Regions from separate parts of the Streptomyces sp. KL2 genome, predicted to be linked through region 3. Evidence: riboswitches for the same ligand, from Rfam matches in the RefSeq annotation. Region 3 holds a riboswitch; each other region holds the start of a gene.
The links. Region 3 has a riboswitch for cobalamin ahead of QPK52_RS05830 (energy-coupling factor ABC transporter permease). Riboswitches for the same ligand answer to the same signal wherever they lie in the genome.
Positions count from the first base shown of each region.

Region 1: it holds a riboswitch for cobalamin, as region 3 does, so the genes downstream of both, QPK52_RS26430 (FecCD family ABC transporter permease) here and QPK52_RS05830 (energy-coupling factor ABC transporter permease) in region 3, are expected to answer to the same signal.
Region 2: it holds a riboswitch for cobalamin, as region 3 does, so the genes downstream of both, QPK52_RS21350 (cobalamin biosynthesis protein) here and QPK52_RS05830 (energy-coupling factor ABC transporter permease) in region 3, are expected to answer to the same signal.

Region 1 is NZ_CP127170.1:5,908,248-5,912,417, forward strand. Features, by position in the region: gene QPK52_RS26420 (histidine kinase) at 1-641, shown strand, start outside; gene QPK52_RS26425 (response regulator transcription factor) at 645-1,223, shown strand; cobalamin riboswitch at 1,261-1,411, shown strand; gene QPK52_RS26430 (FecCD family ABC transporter permease) at 1,513-2,616, shown strand; gene QPK52_RS26435 (ABC transporter ATP-binding protein) at 2,616-3,389, shown strand; gene QPK52_RS26440 (ABC transporter substrate-binding protein) at 3,429-4,170, shown strand, end outside.
Region 2 is NZ_CP127170.1:4,760,287-4,764,456, forward strand. Features, by position in the region: gene QPK52_RS21345 (cobyric acid synthase) at 1-1,188, opposite strand, end outside; partial or broken gene QPK52_RS21350 (cobalamin biosynthesis protein) at 1,185-2,230, opposite strand; cobalamin riboswitch at 2,367-2,495, opposite strand; gene QPK52_RS21355 (hypothetical protein) at 2,827-3,042, opposite strand; gene QPK52_RS21360 (anion permease) at 3,066-4,170, opposite strand, start outside.
Region 3 is NZ_CP127170.1:1,278,133-1,282,302, forward strand. Features, by position in the region: gene QPK52_RS05820 (SMP-30/gluconolactonase/LRE family protein) at 1-918, shown strand, start outside; gene QPK52_RS05825 (TetR/AcrR family transcriptional regulator) at 955-1,560, opposite strand; cobalamin riboswitch at 1,819-2,004, shown strand; gene QPK52_RS05830 (energy-coupling factor ABC transporter permease) at 2,034-2,744, shown strand; gene QPK52_RS05835 (energy-coupling factor ABC transporter substrate-binding protein) at 2,744-3,190, shown strand; gene cbiQ (cobalt ECF transporter T component CbiQ) at 3,196-3,945, shown strand; gene QPK52_RS05845 (energy-coupling factor ABC transporter ATP-binding protein) at 3,942-4,170, shown strand, end outside.

The DNA of each region.
Region 1 (4,170 bases), 4.6 Mb from region 3:
TGGAAGCCGAACGCGCCACCAGCGCCGCCCGCGCCCTGTCCGCCCAGGAAGCCGAGCGCCGCCGCATCGCCCAGGAACTCCATGACGAGATCGGCCAGACCCTCACCGCCGTCCTGCTCGAACTCAAACGTGTCGCCGACCACGCTCCGCCGCCCGTCGGTGAGGAGATCCGCCAGGTCCAGGAGACCACCCGCGCCAGTCTGGAGGAGATCCGCCGCATCGCCCGCCGACTGCGTCCCGGTGTCCTGGAGGAACTCGGCCTGACCAGCGCCCTCAAGGCCCTCGCCGGCGAGTTCTCCACCCCCGGCCTCACCGTGCGCGCCCATATCGACGCGCACCTGCCGCCGCTGGACCACAACACCGAACTCGTCCTCTACCGCGTCGCCCAGGAAAGCCTCACCAACGCCGCCCGCCACGCAGGCGCCACCCGCGTCGACCTCGACCTGCACCGCACATCCGCCGGTGTGCGGCTGCGCGTCCGCGACGACGGCCACGGCACCGGTGGAGCAGCCGAGGGCGCCGGTATCCGCGGCATGCGCGAACGCGCCCTGCTCATCGGCGCCGACCTCACCCTCGCCCCCGGCCCTGACGGCGGCACCGAGGTGCGTCTGGCCATCCCCACCCACTCCGGGAGGCCGTGACTCATGTCCGAGGCGGCCACCACCCGCATCCTCCTGGCCGACGACCGCACTCTGGTCCGCCGCGGCGTCCGCCTCATCCTCGACGGCGAGGCGGACCTGACCGTCGTCGCCGAAGCAGGCGACGGAGCCGAAGCCGTCGAACAGGCCCGCGCCCAGCAGCCCGACCTGGCCGTCCTGGACATCGCCATGCGCGACGAGCCCTTTCTCCACCCCGGAGCGGTCACCGCCCTCATCCGCCACTACCTCGACCACACCCGCGACGGCATCACCGCCCCCGAGCGGCTCGTCACCGCCCCCGAGCGGCTCGTCACCGACCGCGAGGAGGAGATCCTCGAGCTCGTCGCCGAAGGCCGCACCTCACAGCAGACAGCGCATGACAGCGCATCCTGGGATCAAACAGGAGGAGTGCGGGCGAGACAGCGGCCTCGCGCTCTCCCCGGCACCATCAGCCTCCTCGAGGTCACCAGCGCCACCGAAGCCGGTCCGCATACCGGAAAAGACCATCATGGACATGGAGAGATCTCCCTCACCGGTGAGCGCGCCGTCCACATCCTGGCCCTGCGCGCGGCCGACGCCCGCTGAGTGCGATCCCACCGCGGTGGCGCGAACCCGTGTCCCGTTCAAGGGGAGGAAGCGTGGTGGCACGCGCTAAGCTGCAAGCGCCCCGCGGGGGAAGTCCGGTCGAAGTCCGGCGCTGACCCGCAACGGTAGGCGGAGTCCTGTACAGGGTTCCGTAAGCCCGATTACCCGCGGTGGTGAAGCTCCTGTCGATCGCCGTGGACTGCGAGAGGGCGCTGCGCAGGGCGCCCGGCGCCCGGAGCCGCTCCTTTGATCACGTAGGTGCACGGCCCGAGGCGAAAGCGATCCGCCTGTGGCCACGCTCCGCGACCACGTACCCGCCGTACCGCACCGCACCACGAGCGGCGGGCCTCCACCACCCCGGCGCGTCTCGTTGCCCCTGCTCGTGACCGGCCTGTGCCTCGCACTCCCCGTCTCCTTGGTCTGCGGGGCGGGCATCGGAGCGTCGGGGCTCTCGTGGAGCGAGGCGCTGCACTGCCTCCGGGCGGGGCTGACCGGTGGGTCCATCGCTCCGGACGAGCTCTCCTCCTACACCATCGTGTGGGAACTGCGCTTCCCGCGCGCCGTGCTGGCCGCGGTCGTCGGCGCCGGCCTGGCATCCGTGGGCGTAGCCGTCCAGGCCATGGTCCGCAACGCGCTCGCCGACCCGTTCGTCCTCGGCATCTCCTCCGGCGCGGGCGTGGGAGCCAACGCCGTGCTCATCTTCGGCGCCTTCGGCGCCCTGGGTATCTGGGCGCTGTCCACGGCGGCCTTCCTCTCCGCGCTCGCCGCCATGGCCCTGGTGTACGCGATCGCCCGGACCCCGCGCGGACTGACACCGCTCCGGCTCGTGCTCACCGGTACCGCGATGTACTACGGCTTCTCGGCCGTGACCACGTTCATGGTGTTCGCCGCCGAACACGGCGAGGCGGCCCGGTCCGCGATGATGTGGCTGCTCGGCAGCCTGGGCGGCGCGAGCTGGTCCTCCGTACCGATCGCCGCGGGCGCGGTCCTCGGCGGCCTCGTCCACCTCGGCTTCTCGGCCCGGCGCCTGAACGCCCTGGCGATGGGCGACGAGACCGCCGCCGCGCTGGGGGTGGATCCTGGGCGGCTGCGCAGGGAACTCTTCCTGACGACCGCCGCCGTCACCGGCGCGGTGGTCGCGGTCAGCGGGGCGATCGGCTTCGTGGGCCTGATGGTTCCGCACGCCGCCCGGATGCTGGTCGGCGCGGACCACCGCCGACTGCTGGCCGTCGCGCCCCTGGCCGGCGCCGTGCTGCTGGTCTGGGTGGACATCCTGTCGCGCGTGGTGCTCGCCCCGGCCGAACTGCCGCTGGGCGTACTGACGGCTGTGATCGGCGTGCCCTGCTTCGTGATGCTCATGCGCCGCCGTACCTACACCTTCGGAGGTGTGTGATGCGGGTCGACATCGACGCGGTCACCGTGGAGATCTCCGGCGCGCGTGTGGTGGAGGACATCTCACTGCGGGCGGGCAGTGGCCAGGTGGTGGGGCTCGTCGGGCCCAACGGCAGCGGCAAGTCGACCCTGCTGCGATGCGTCTACCGGGCCCTGCGTCCCACGGCCGGTGCGGTACGCCTCGGCGGCGACGACCTGCTGGCCATGAGCCCGCGCGACAGCGCACGCCGGCTCGCCGCCCTTCCCCAGGAGGCGGTCGCGGAGTTCGACTTCACCGTGGCCGAGGTCGTGGCCATGGGCAGGCTGCCGCACCAGGGGGCGGTGGCCCGGGAGACCGAGGAGGATCGGCGCACGTGTGCCGCCGCGCTGGAAGGGGTCGGCGCCGGCCATCTGGCCGGCCGCGGCTTCCTCACGCTCTCCGGCGGTGAGAAGCAACGGGTCCTGATCGCCCGCGCACTCGCCCAGCAGCCACAGGTCCTGGTGCTGGACGAGCCCACCAACCATCTGGACATCGCCCAGCAGCTGGAGGTCCTGTCCCTGGTGCGGGCCAGCGGGCTGACCGTGCTCACCGCGCTGCACGACCTCAACCTCGCCGCGCTCCACTGCGACGTCCTGCACGTCATCGACGGCGGGCGGATCGTCGCTTCCGGCGCCCCCCACGACGTTCTCACGCCCGCCCTGCTGGCCGATGTCTTCGGTGTCCGGGCGCACCGCGTCCCCCACCCGGAGACAGGCGCGGTTCAGTTGATCTTCGACCGCCTCTCCACCCAGTAGTCCACCTCCCGGTCCGCTCTCCAAGGAGTCACCGCCGTCATGCCGAACCTCGCACGTCCCGCCGCCCTCGCCCTCGTCCTGACCCTCGCCGTCACCGGCTGCGGGGCCGACGTCTCCTCGGAGCAGGGGAGAGGAGACGACGCCCGGGCACTCGGCGACCACTATCCGGTCACGGTCGAGAACTGCGGCGAGAAGAGGACCTTCGAGCGGGCTCCGCAGCGCGTGGTCACCAACGATGTGGGCATCACCGAGATCATGTTCGCCCTCGGCCTCGAGGACCACATGGCCGGATACGTCATGCCCGACGACAAGGGCGACCTCACCGCGGTGCCGTGGAAGGACGGCTACCGGAAGACCGAGTGGCTCTCGAAGGAACGGATCAACAAGGAACTGGTCCTGGACGCCCGCGCCGATCTGGTCTTCGCGGGCTGGAACTACGGCTTCAACGAGGGCGAGGGCTTCACACCCGCCGTGCTGCAACGCCTGGGCATCGACTCGTACCTGCTCAGCGAGTCGTGCCGCAACGGACGGGGCAAGGCCCGCGGCGTGATGCCCCCGCTCGACGCGCTGTACACGGACCTGCGGAACCTGGGCGAGGTGTTCGACGTCGAGGACAGGGCCGAAGCACTCATCACCGAGTTCCGCGAGCAGGTGGCCGAAGCGCAGGCGAAGGCTTTGAAGGGTGCCGACCGGCCACGGGTGTTCCTCTACGACAGCGGTCAGGACAAGCCGTTCACGTCCGGCGCCTACGCCGGCCCCCACGACATCATCACCAAGGCCG
Region 2 (4,170 bases), 3.5 Mb from region 3:
CACCCGCACCGGCAGCAGGCCCAGACCGTCGACCGTCCCGGCGCGCGACTCCACCTCGTCCTCGATCCGTTCCCCCAGGAGCTGGAAGCCGCCGCAGATCCCCAGTACCGGGCGGCCCTCGGCCGCCCGCCGGGCCAGCGCGCCGGCCAGGCCGCGCTCGCGCAGCCAGGCCAGCGCCCGCACGGTGCCGCGGGTGCCCGGCACGATCGCCAGGTCGGCGTCGGCCAGCTCCTCGGGGCGGTCGGTGAACCGCACCACCACGCCCGGCTCGGCCGCCAGTGCGTCCACGTCCGTGAAGTTCGACATCAGCGGCACGGGCACCACCGCGATCCGCAGCACGTCGCGGCCGTGCGGCGGCGCGACGGCCGACTCGCGCACCCCGCCGCGCAGCGACAGCCGCAGCCCGTCCTCCTCGTCGATGCCCAGCCCGTGCGCGTAGGGCAGGACGCCCAGCACCGGCCGGCCGGTCAGGCCGCGCAGCATCTCCAGACCGGGTTCGAGGAGGGTGACATCACCGCGGAACTTGTTGACCAGGTAGCCCGCCACCAGCGCCTGGTCCTCGGGCGCCAGCAGGGCGGTGGTCCCGAAGAGGGAGGCGAAGACGCCGCCGCGGTCGATGTCGCCGACCACCACGACCGGAAGCCGGGCGGCGCGCGCCAGGCCCATGTTGACGATGTCGGTGCGCCGCAGGTTGATCTCGGCCGGACTGCCGGCGCCCTCGCAGATCACCGCGTCATGGGTGCGGCGCAGCTCGGCCAGGCAGTCGGCGACCGTCTCCAGCAGGTCCTCCCGCCGCCCCGCGTACCGCGCCCCCGCGGCGGGTCCTGCCGGGGACGGCCGACCGTCCGGCTGCCGCGGCCCGGGATGCCCGAAGTAGCCGCGCGCGCTCATCTCGCCCACCGGCTTCCCCAGCAGCACCACCTGGCTGGAGCGGTCGCCGCCCGGTTTGAGCAGCACGGGGTTCATCAGCGCGCTCGGCTCCACACCGGCCGCCGCGGCCTGCATGGCCTGGGCACGGCCGATCTCGGCGCCCTCGCGTGTCACGAAGGAGTTAAGGGACATGTTCTGCGCCTTGAACGGCGCCACCTTCACGCCCTTGCGGGCCAGCCAGCGGCAGACGCCCGCCGTGACCACGCTCTTGCCCGCGTCCGAGGTCGTTCCCGCGATCAGCAGTCCGCCGCCCGTCACAGTCCTCCCTCCGATGCCCTTCGCGGCCCGCCCCGCCGTACGGCACGGGCCTCCCGCAGCGTCCCGGCGGCGCCGCACACCGCCAGCGCCAGCGCGCACACCCGGCGCGAGAGCCGCACCGCGCGCTCGATGTCCTCCACCCGCACCGGGCGGCCGCCGGCGCCCAGGACCGGCCGGTGCTCGACGCGCCCGCCGTACGACAGCGTCCCGCCCAGCCGTACGCCCAGCGCCCCCGCGAACGCCGCCTCGACCACACCGGCGTTCGGACTGGGGTGGCGGCGGGCGTTCGCGCGCCAGGCGCGCAGCGCGCCGCGCGGATCGGGACCGGCGAGCGCGGCCAGCAGGGCGGTCAGCCGGGCGCCGGGCCACCCCGCCGCGTCGTCCAGCCGCGCCGAGGCCCAGCCGAAGCGCAGATGGCGCGGCGAGCGGTGGCCGACCATCGCGTCCAGGGTGTTGACGGCCCGGAAACCCGCCAGCCCCGGCACACCGGCGGCGGCGCCCCACACCAGCGCGCCCACCACGGCGTCGGAGGTGTTCTCGGCCACCGACTCCACCACCGCCCGGGCGATGCCGTCGGCGTCCAGCGCCTGCGGGTCGCGCCCGCACAGGTGCGGCAGCCGGGCGCGGGCCGCCTCCAGGTCGCCCGCCTCCAGCGCGGCGGCGATCGCGCGGGCCTCGCGCGCCAGCGTCGTACCGCCGACCACCGCCCAGACGGCGGCGGCCGTCAGGGCGGTACGGGTGGCGGGGAGCGGCGTACGGCGCGTTCCAGCGCCGCCGCGGCGGCCGCCGCGCCGCCCGCGCACACGGCGGTGTACAGCGCGCCGGCGCCGCGGTGGTCGCGCCACAGCAGCCGCTCGGCGGCCGCGGCCGCGCGTCCGAAGGCGGCGACGGGGTGCGCGCGGCGCGGATCGCCCGCGATCAGGTCGAGCAGAGATCCCAGGACCGCCCCGCACGCGTAGCCCGCGACCGGGAGGCCCGGGGCCGCGGGGAGGTCGGTGTCCGCTGGAGCGATGGCCGGGGGGAGGGCGTGGTCGGCACGCATCGCGTCAGCCGGCCGTCACACCTCGTGCGGGACGGGTGGCACGGCGGGGTGGAGGCGGTGCGGCAGGCAGGGTGCCGGGCATGGCGGTATGTCCTCACTCAGGGTCCTCGCCCTGGCTCGACGTGACCGGCGGTGAGAGTCTCCTGGCTCCCGGATCGGCGCGTCCCCCGGCCTTCCAGCCCGATGTGCGGGCCGTGACGCTGGGTGGGGGAGCGCTCCCCGGTGACAGTGGCGGGACCGCGCCGGATTCGCACCGGCTTCCTCTCCTGCCGCCGTTTGGCAACGGGAAGTCCACCACGGCCGGGAAGGCGCGTCAACTCACCCGTGACCTGCGACGGCGCACTGTGCGGAAGCGCACACGGCGCTCAACGGCGCACGCCGGGGCGCTCGCGCCCCGGGGGAGGCCGGAAGGGCGGAGGGCGTGCCGGGGGGACGCCGGGACGCCGGGAGGACGCAGGAAGACACCGGCAGGGTACCGGGAGGACGCCGGGAAACAGGGAGGCGCCCGGCGGATGTCCGCCGGGCGCCGGTGGAGGCGTACCGGTGCCCGAGGGGCCGCACGGGCCCCTCGGGTCCGGGCAGGCCGAGGGGCCTGCTCAGGCCGCGATGATGTAGATGCCGTACGCCACCGCGGCCGCGCACAGGGCGTAGCTGGCGTAGGCGCCGACGCGGGCCAGGACGGCGGAGCCGCCCCGCGCCTTTTCGCTGGTGCCCAGACCGACGATGCCGAGGGTGAACACGCCCACCAGGCCGACCGTCATCACGAGGCTGACGCCGAAGACCTGGCCGAGGGCTGCCCAGTCGATGTCCATGGTGCTTCTTTCCTTCGCGGGGCTCAGGGAGCGGAGACGGTGGTCTTCGCCGGGGTGTCGGAGACCTTCCCGGCCTCCTCCATGGCGGTGGTGGGCGGCGGGGCGACGGCCTGCACCGCGGCCGTGACCACGCCCGCGTCCTCCGCCTCGACCGGCTCGACGTCGTTGACGTTGGTGTGGTCGACCGGCTCCCGGCGGGAGGCGAACCAGATGGCGGCGATGGCGGCGACGGAGGCGACCGCGACCACGGTGACCCCCCAGTCGCCCTGGATGGCCAGCAGCGCGGCACCCGCGGCGATCAGGCCGGCGGCCGGAAGGGTCAGACCCCAGGCGGCGACCATGCGGCCGGCGGTGCTCCAGCGGACCACGCCGCCCTTGCGGCCCAGGCCGCAGCCCATGATCGAGCCGGAGCAGACCTGCGTGGTGGAGAGCGCGAAGCCCAGGTGGGAGGAGGCCAGGATGGTGACGGCCGAGCTGGTCTGGGCGGCGAAGCCCTGCGCCGGGCGGATGTCGGTCAGGCCCTTGCCCATGGTGCGGATGATCCGCCAGCCGCCCAGGTAGGTGCCCAGCGCGATGGCGATGCCGGCCGAGGCGATGACCCACAGCGGCGGGTCGGCGTCGGCGCCGAGCACGCCTCCGGAGATCAGCGCGAGGGTGATGACGCCCATCGTCTTCTGCGCGTCGTTGGTGCCGTGGGCCAGGGAGACCAGACCGGCCGAGGCGATCTGCCCGGCGCGGTAGCCCTTGGCGACCTGCCCTTCCTCGGCGTTGCGGCTGATCCGGTAGGTCAGCCTGGTCGCGAGCATGGCCGCGATACCGGCGACCAGGGGCGCGACGAGGGCCGGGATCAGCACCTTCATGAAGACGGCGCTGACGGAGACGGCGCCGATGCCGACGGCGGCGATCGTCGCGCCGAGGAGACCGCCCATCAGGGCGTGGGAGGAGCTGGAGGGGAGTCCGGCCAGCCAGGTCAGCAGGTTCCAGATGATCGCGCCGACCAGCCCTGCGAAGATCACCGCGGGTTCGATGCCGGAGTCCTCGTTGATGAGGCCTTTGGAGATCGTCGCGGCGACCTCGACCGAGATGAAGGCGCCGACGAGGTTGAGGACCGCCGACATCGCCACCGCC
Region 3 (4,170 bases):
GCCACCGGCGCGGGCCGCACCATCCCCGCCCAGGAGGTCATGCGGCTGACGCAGGTGCACGAGGAGACCGGGATGACCCTGCTGGAGGGGCCGGTTCTCGACGAGGACGGCAACCTGTTCGTCGTCGACGTCACCGCACCCGAGGGCAAGCCGAAGGTGATGCGCGTCGACATCGGGAACAAGACCTCGCGGAAGGTCCACACCGACGGGCGCGGCGCCTACACCTCGGCGCAGTTCAGCCCGTACGACGGACGGCTCTACCTCACCGACTTCGCCCACGGCGAGATCGTGAGCCTCGCCCCGGACGGAGGCGACCCGCGGACCTTCTTCTCCCGCAAGGTCGCCGGAGCGCGGATGAACCCCGACGACATCGCCTTCGACGAAGAGGGCAACCTGTACGTCAGCGACTCGCGCGGCCTGACCGAGGGCCGGGAACTGGGCCGCGTGGTGCGGATCGACCGCGACGGGAAGAAGGCCGCCGTCCTGGCCGACAAGCTGGCCGCGACGAACGGGATCTCGTTCGACGAGGACCACCGCGGGCTGTGGATCAGCGAGCTGACCCGGAACCGGATCTCCTACCTCCTCCTCGACCGGGAGGGCGGCGTGGCCTCACGGCACACCGCCATCCGCTACGACGGCGGCGTCGCGCAGACCGACTCGATCGCCGTGGACGCGGACGGCAACCTCTACCAGGGACTGCACGGCCGACCCGCGATGGCGGTGTTCGACCGGTACGGCGAGCACCTGGCGACCGTCGAGGTACCCGCCGGCGCCGCCGAGGGCCTGGAGTCGGCGACGAACGTGGCGATCACGCCGGGCGGGACCACGGCGTGCATGACCGTCAGCGGGCCCTCCGGCGGCTACCTGTACACCTTCGAGGCGCTTGCGGAGGGCATCCGGCAGTCGAACGGCGGCTGATGCCGCGCCCGCCCCGCCGTGCCCGTCCCGCCGCGCTCACTCCTCGAAGGGCCGCACCGGCCCCACCTCGACGCCGAGCAGCCGCCAGGCCTTGAGGGCCCGGCGCTCCCGCTCCTGCCGGGTTGGTCCGGTGGCGGCGCCGGAGACCATGGCGACGGCGAGCATGACGTCGTCCGCCGCGGCCGGCCGGCGAGCGTCCGGCGGACGGCCGCCGGGCAGATGCCGCAGCAGGGCGCGCTCGACCCGGCCGGCCAGGGCCAGGGCGTGCGCGCGGACGTCGGGGCGGACGCTCGCCTCGTCGGCGCGCAGGAAGGCGATGAAGGCCGCCGACTCCGTCAGGTGCCAGGTCAGCACACCGAGGACGTCCTCGAAGCCGGCGTCCTCGGCCGTGGCGGCCTGCTCGATCTGCCGCACGTTCTCCTCCAGGACCACCGCGACCACGGCGGCCCGGTCGGGGAAATGCCGGTACAGACTGCCCTGTCCGACCCCGGCCCGGCGCGCGATCGCGGAGAGCGGTGCGTCCAGGCCGTGCTCCGCGTAGATCTCCCGGGCGGCGGCGACGAGGGCGGCCCGGTTGCGGGCGGCGGACCGCGGCCCGTGGTTCACGGGCCGCCGTTCCTCCTGCGCGGCTTGCTGCGTCACCCCGGCAGGGTAGCCCGCGGGCGAGTCGGGCGCTCCCCGCGCGGTACGGGCCCCCTCCCGTCCCGCCGTGTCGATCACGTCACGCCGCCGGCGAAGCAGCGGGCCGCCTCCGCGTGGACGCCCCGCCCGGGGAACACCCGGTGTGCGGCCCGTCACCGGCCGGCCGTGCGGAGGAAGGGGCCCGCGGGGGACCCACGCGGAGCCCGTGTGGGGCTCATGTGCGGAAAAGGCCTGCTTGCCAATGCTTCCGCCCGCGCACTACTGTCGCCACGCCTTGGTGAACGGGAAATCCGGTGCGATACCGGTGCGGCCCTCGCCACTGTGATCGGGAAGTCCGGCTCCAGCCCTCGCGGGCGGCCACTGGGTCCTCCGGGACCCGGGAAGGCGGAGCCCGGGCGGTGTCACCCGTCAGCCAGGAGACCGGCCAAGGCGCGTCAACCATCCACGAGGTGCTGGAGAGGGTCTGTCCGGTCATGCACATAGCCGAGGGCTTCCTGCCCCCCGCGCACGCGGTCGCCTGGGGCGTCGCGGCCGCGCCGTTCATCGTCCACGGAGTCCGCAGTCTCACCCGTGAGGTCAGGGAGCACCCCGAGAGCACTCTGCTCCTGGGCGCCTCCGGTGCCTTCACGTTCGTCCTGTCGGCCCTGAAACTGCCCTCGGTGACCGGGAGTTGCTCGCACCCCACCGGCACGGGGCTGGGCGCCATCCTGTTCCGGCCGCCGATGATGGCGGTGCTGGGCACCATCACGCTCCTCTTCCAGGCACTGCTGCTCGCGCACGGCGGCCTGACCACGCTGGGCGCCAACGCCTTCTCGATGGCGATCGTCGGCCCCTGGACCGGATACGCCCTCTACAGGCTGCTGCGGCGATACGGCGCGCCGCTGATGGCGGCCGTCTTCTTCGGCGCCTTCGCCGCCGACCTGTCCACCTACTGCGTCACCAGCGCGCAGCTCGCGCTGGCCTTCCCCGATCCGGTCAGCGGGTTCTGGGGCGCGCTCGGCAAGTTCGGCTCCATCTTCGCCCTCACCCAGATCCCCCTCGCGGTGAGCGAGGGGCTCCTGACGGTGTTCGTGATGCGGCTGCTGGTGCAGTCCAGCCGGGGCGAACTGGTCCGGCTGGGCGTGCTCCTGCCCGGCAGAAGGGCCGGGACCGGGAAGACGGCCGACAGCGAGGCGGTGGCGTGATGAAGAGGAACACCGCGGTCAACACCCTGCTGCTGCTCGCCGTGGCCGCGCTCGCGGTCCTGCCCCTGGCCCTCGGTCTCGGAGACCACAAGGAGGAGCCGTTCGCCGGTGCGGACGCCGAGGCGGAGACGGCGATCACCGAGATCGAGCCGGACTACGAGCCGTGGTTCGCGCCGCTGTACGAGCCGCCGTCCGGTGAGGTGGAGTCGGCGCTGTTCGCCCTGCAGGCCGCGCTCGGCACGGGCGTTCTCGCCTACTACTTCGGCCTGCGCCACGGGCGCCGCCAGGGCGAGCGGCGCGCCACGGCGGCACAGCCGGACGCACAACCGGGAGCGCACCCGGGAGCGCACCCGGGAGCACGGCCCGGAACGCGGCCGGCAGCCCGGCCGGGGGAAGCCGGGAGCGCCGCGGACGCCACCGGGGACCTCGAGACCCGGGAGGCCTGAGCCCCGTGCTGCCGATCGACGCGGCGGCGCACAGCAGTCGCTGGCGCCGCCGCCACCCCGCGGACAAGGCCGTGCTCGGTTTCGGCCTCACCGCGCTGGCGCTCTGCCTGCCGCCCTGGCCGGGCGCGGCCCTGGTGGCCCTCACCGCGCTCGCCGTGCTGCTGGGCCCGGCGGGCGTGCCCGGCCGCAGGCTGTGGCGCGCCTGCCGGGTGCCACTGGGCTTCTGCGTGACCGGCGCGGCCACGCTGCTGTTCCAGGTCGCCGGCCCGGAGGGCTTCCTGTCCCTGGCCGACGACGGCCCGGCCCGCGCCGGGGAGGTGCTGCTGCGCACCTCGGCGGCCTCCCTGGGCGTGCTGCTGTTCGCCTTCACCACCCCGATGTCCGACCTGCTCCCCCGGCTGGTGCGGGCGGGCGTACCCGCGCCGGTCGTGGACGTCGCCCTGGTGACGTACCGGATGAGCTTCCTGCTGCTGGATTCGGTGCGCCGCGTACGCGAGGCACAGGCCGCCCGGCTCGGGCACACCACCCGGGCCGCGGCCTGGCGCTCCCTGGCCTCCCTCGGCGCCACCGCGTTCGTCCGCGCCTTCGGCCGGGCCGCCCGGCTCCAGGACGGACTCGCCGGACGGGGCTACGACGGCGCCCTGCGGGTGCTGGTGCCCGAGGCCGGCGTCTCGGCGCGCTTCACCTGCGGCAGCGTCGCGCTCCTCGGCTCCGTGACCGCCCTCACCTTCGTTCTGGAAGGGCCGCTGACATGAGCGAGCCGGCACTCGTCGCCCTGCGGGACGTGTCCTTCTCCTACGAGGACGGGCCGCTCGTGCTCAGCGGCCTGGACTTCGAGGTGCGCGAGGGGCGCGCGCTCGCCCTGCTGGGCCGCAACGGCAGCGGCAAGACCACGCTGATGCGGCTGCTGAGCGGCGGACTGCGGCCGGACACCGGCGAGTTGGCCCTCCGGGGGCGGCCCGTCGCCTACGACCGCAAAG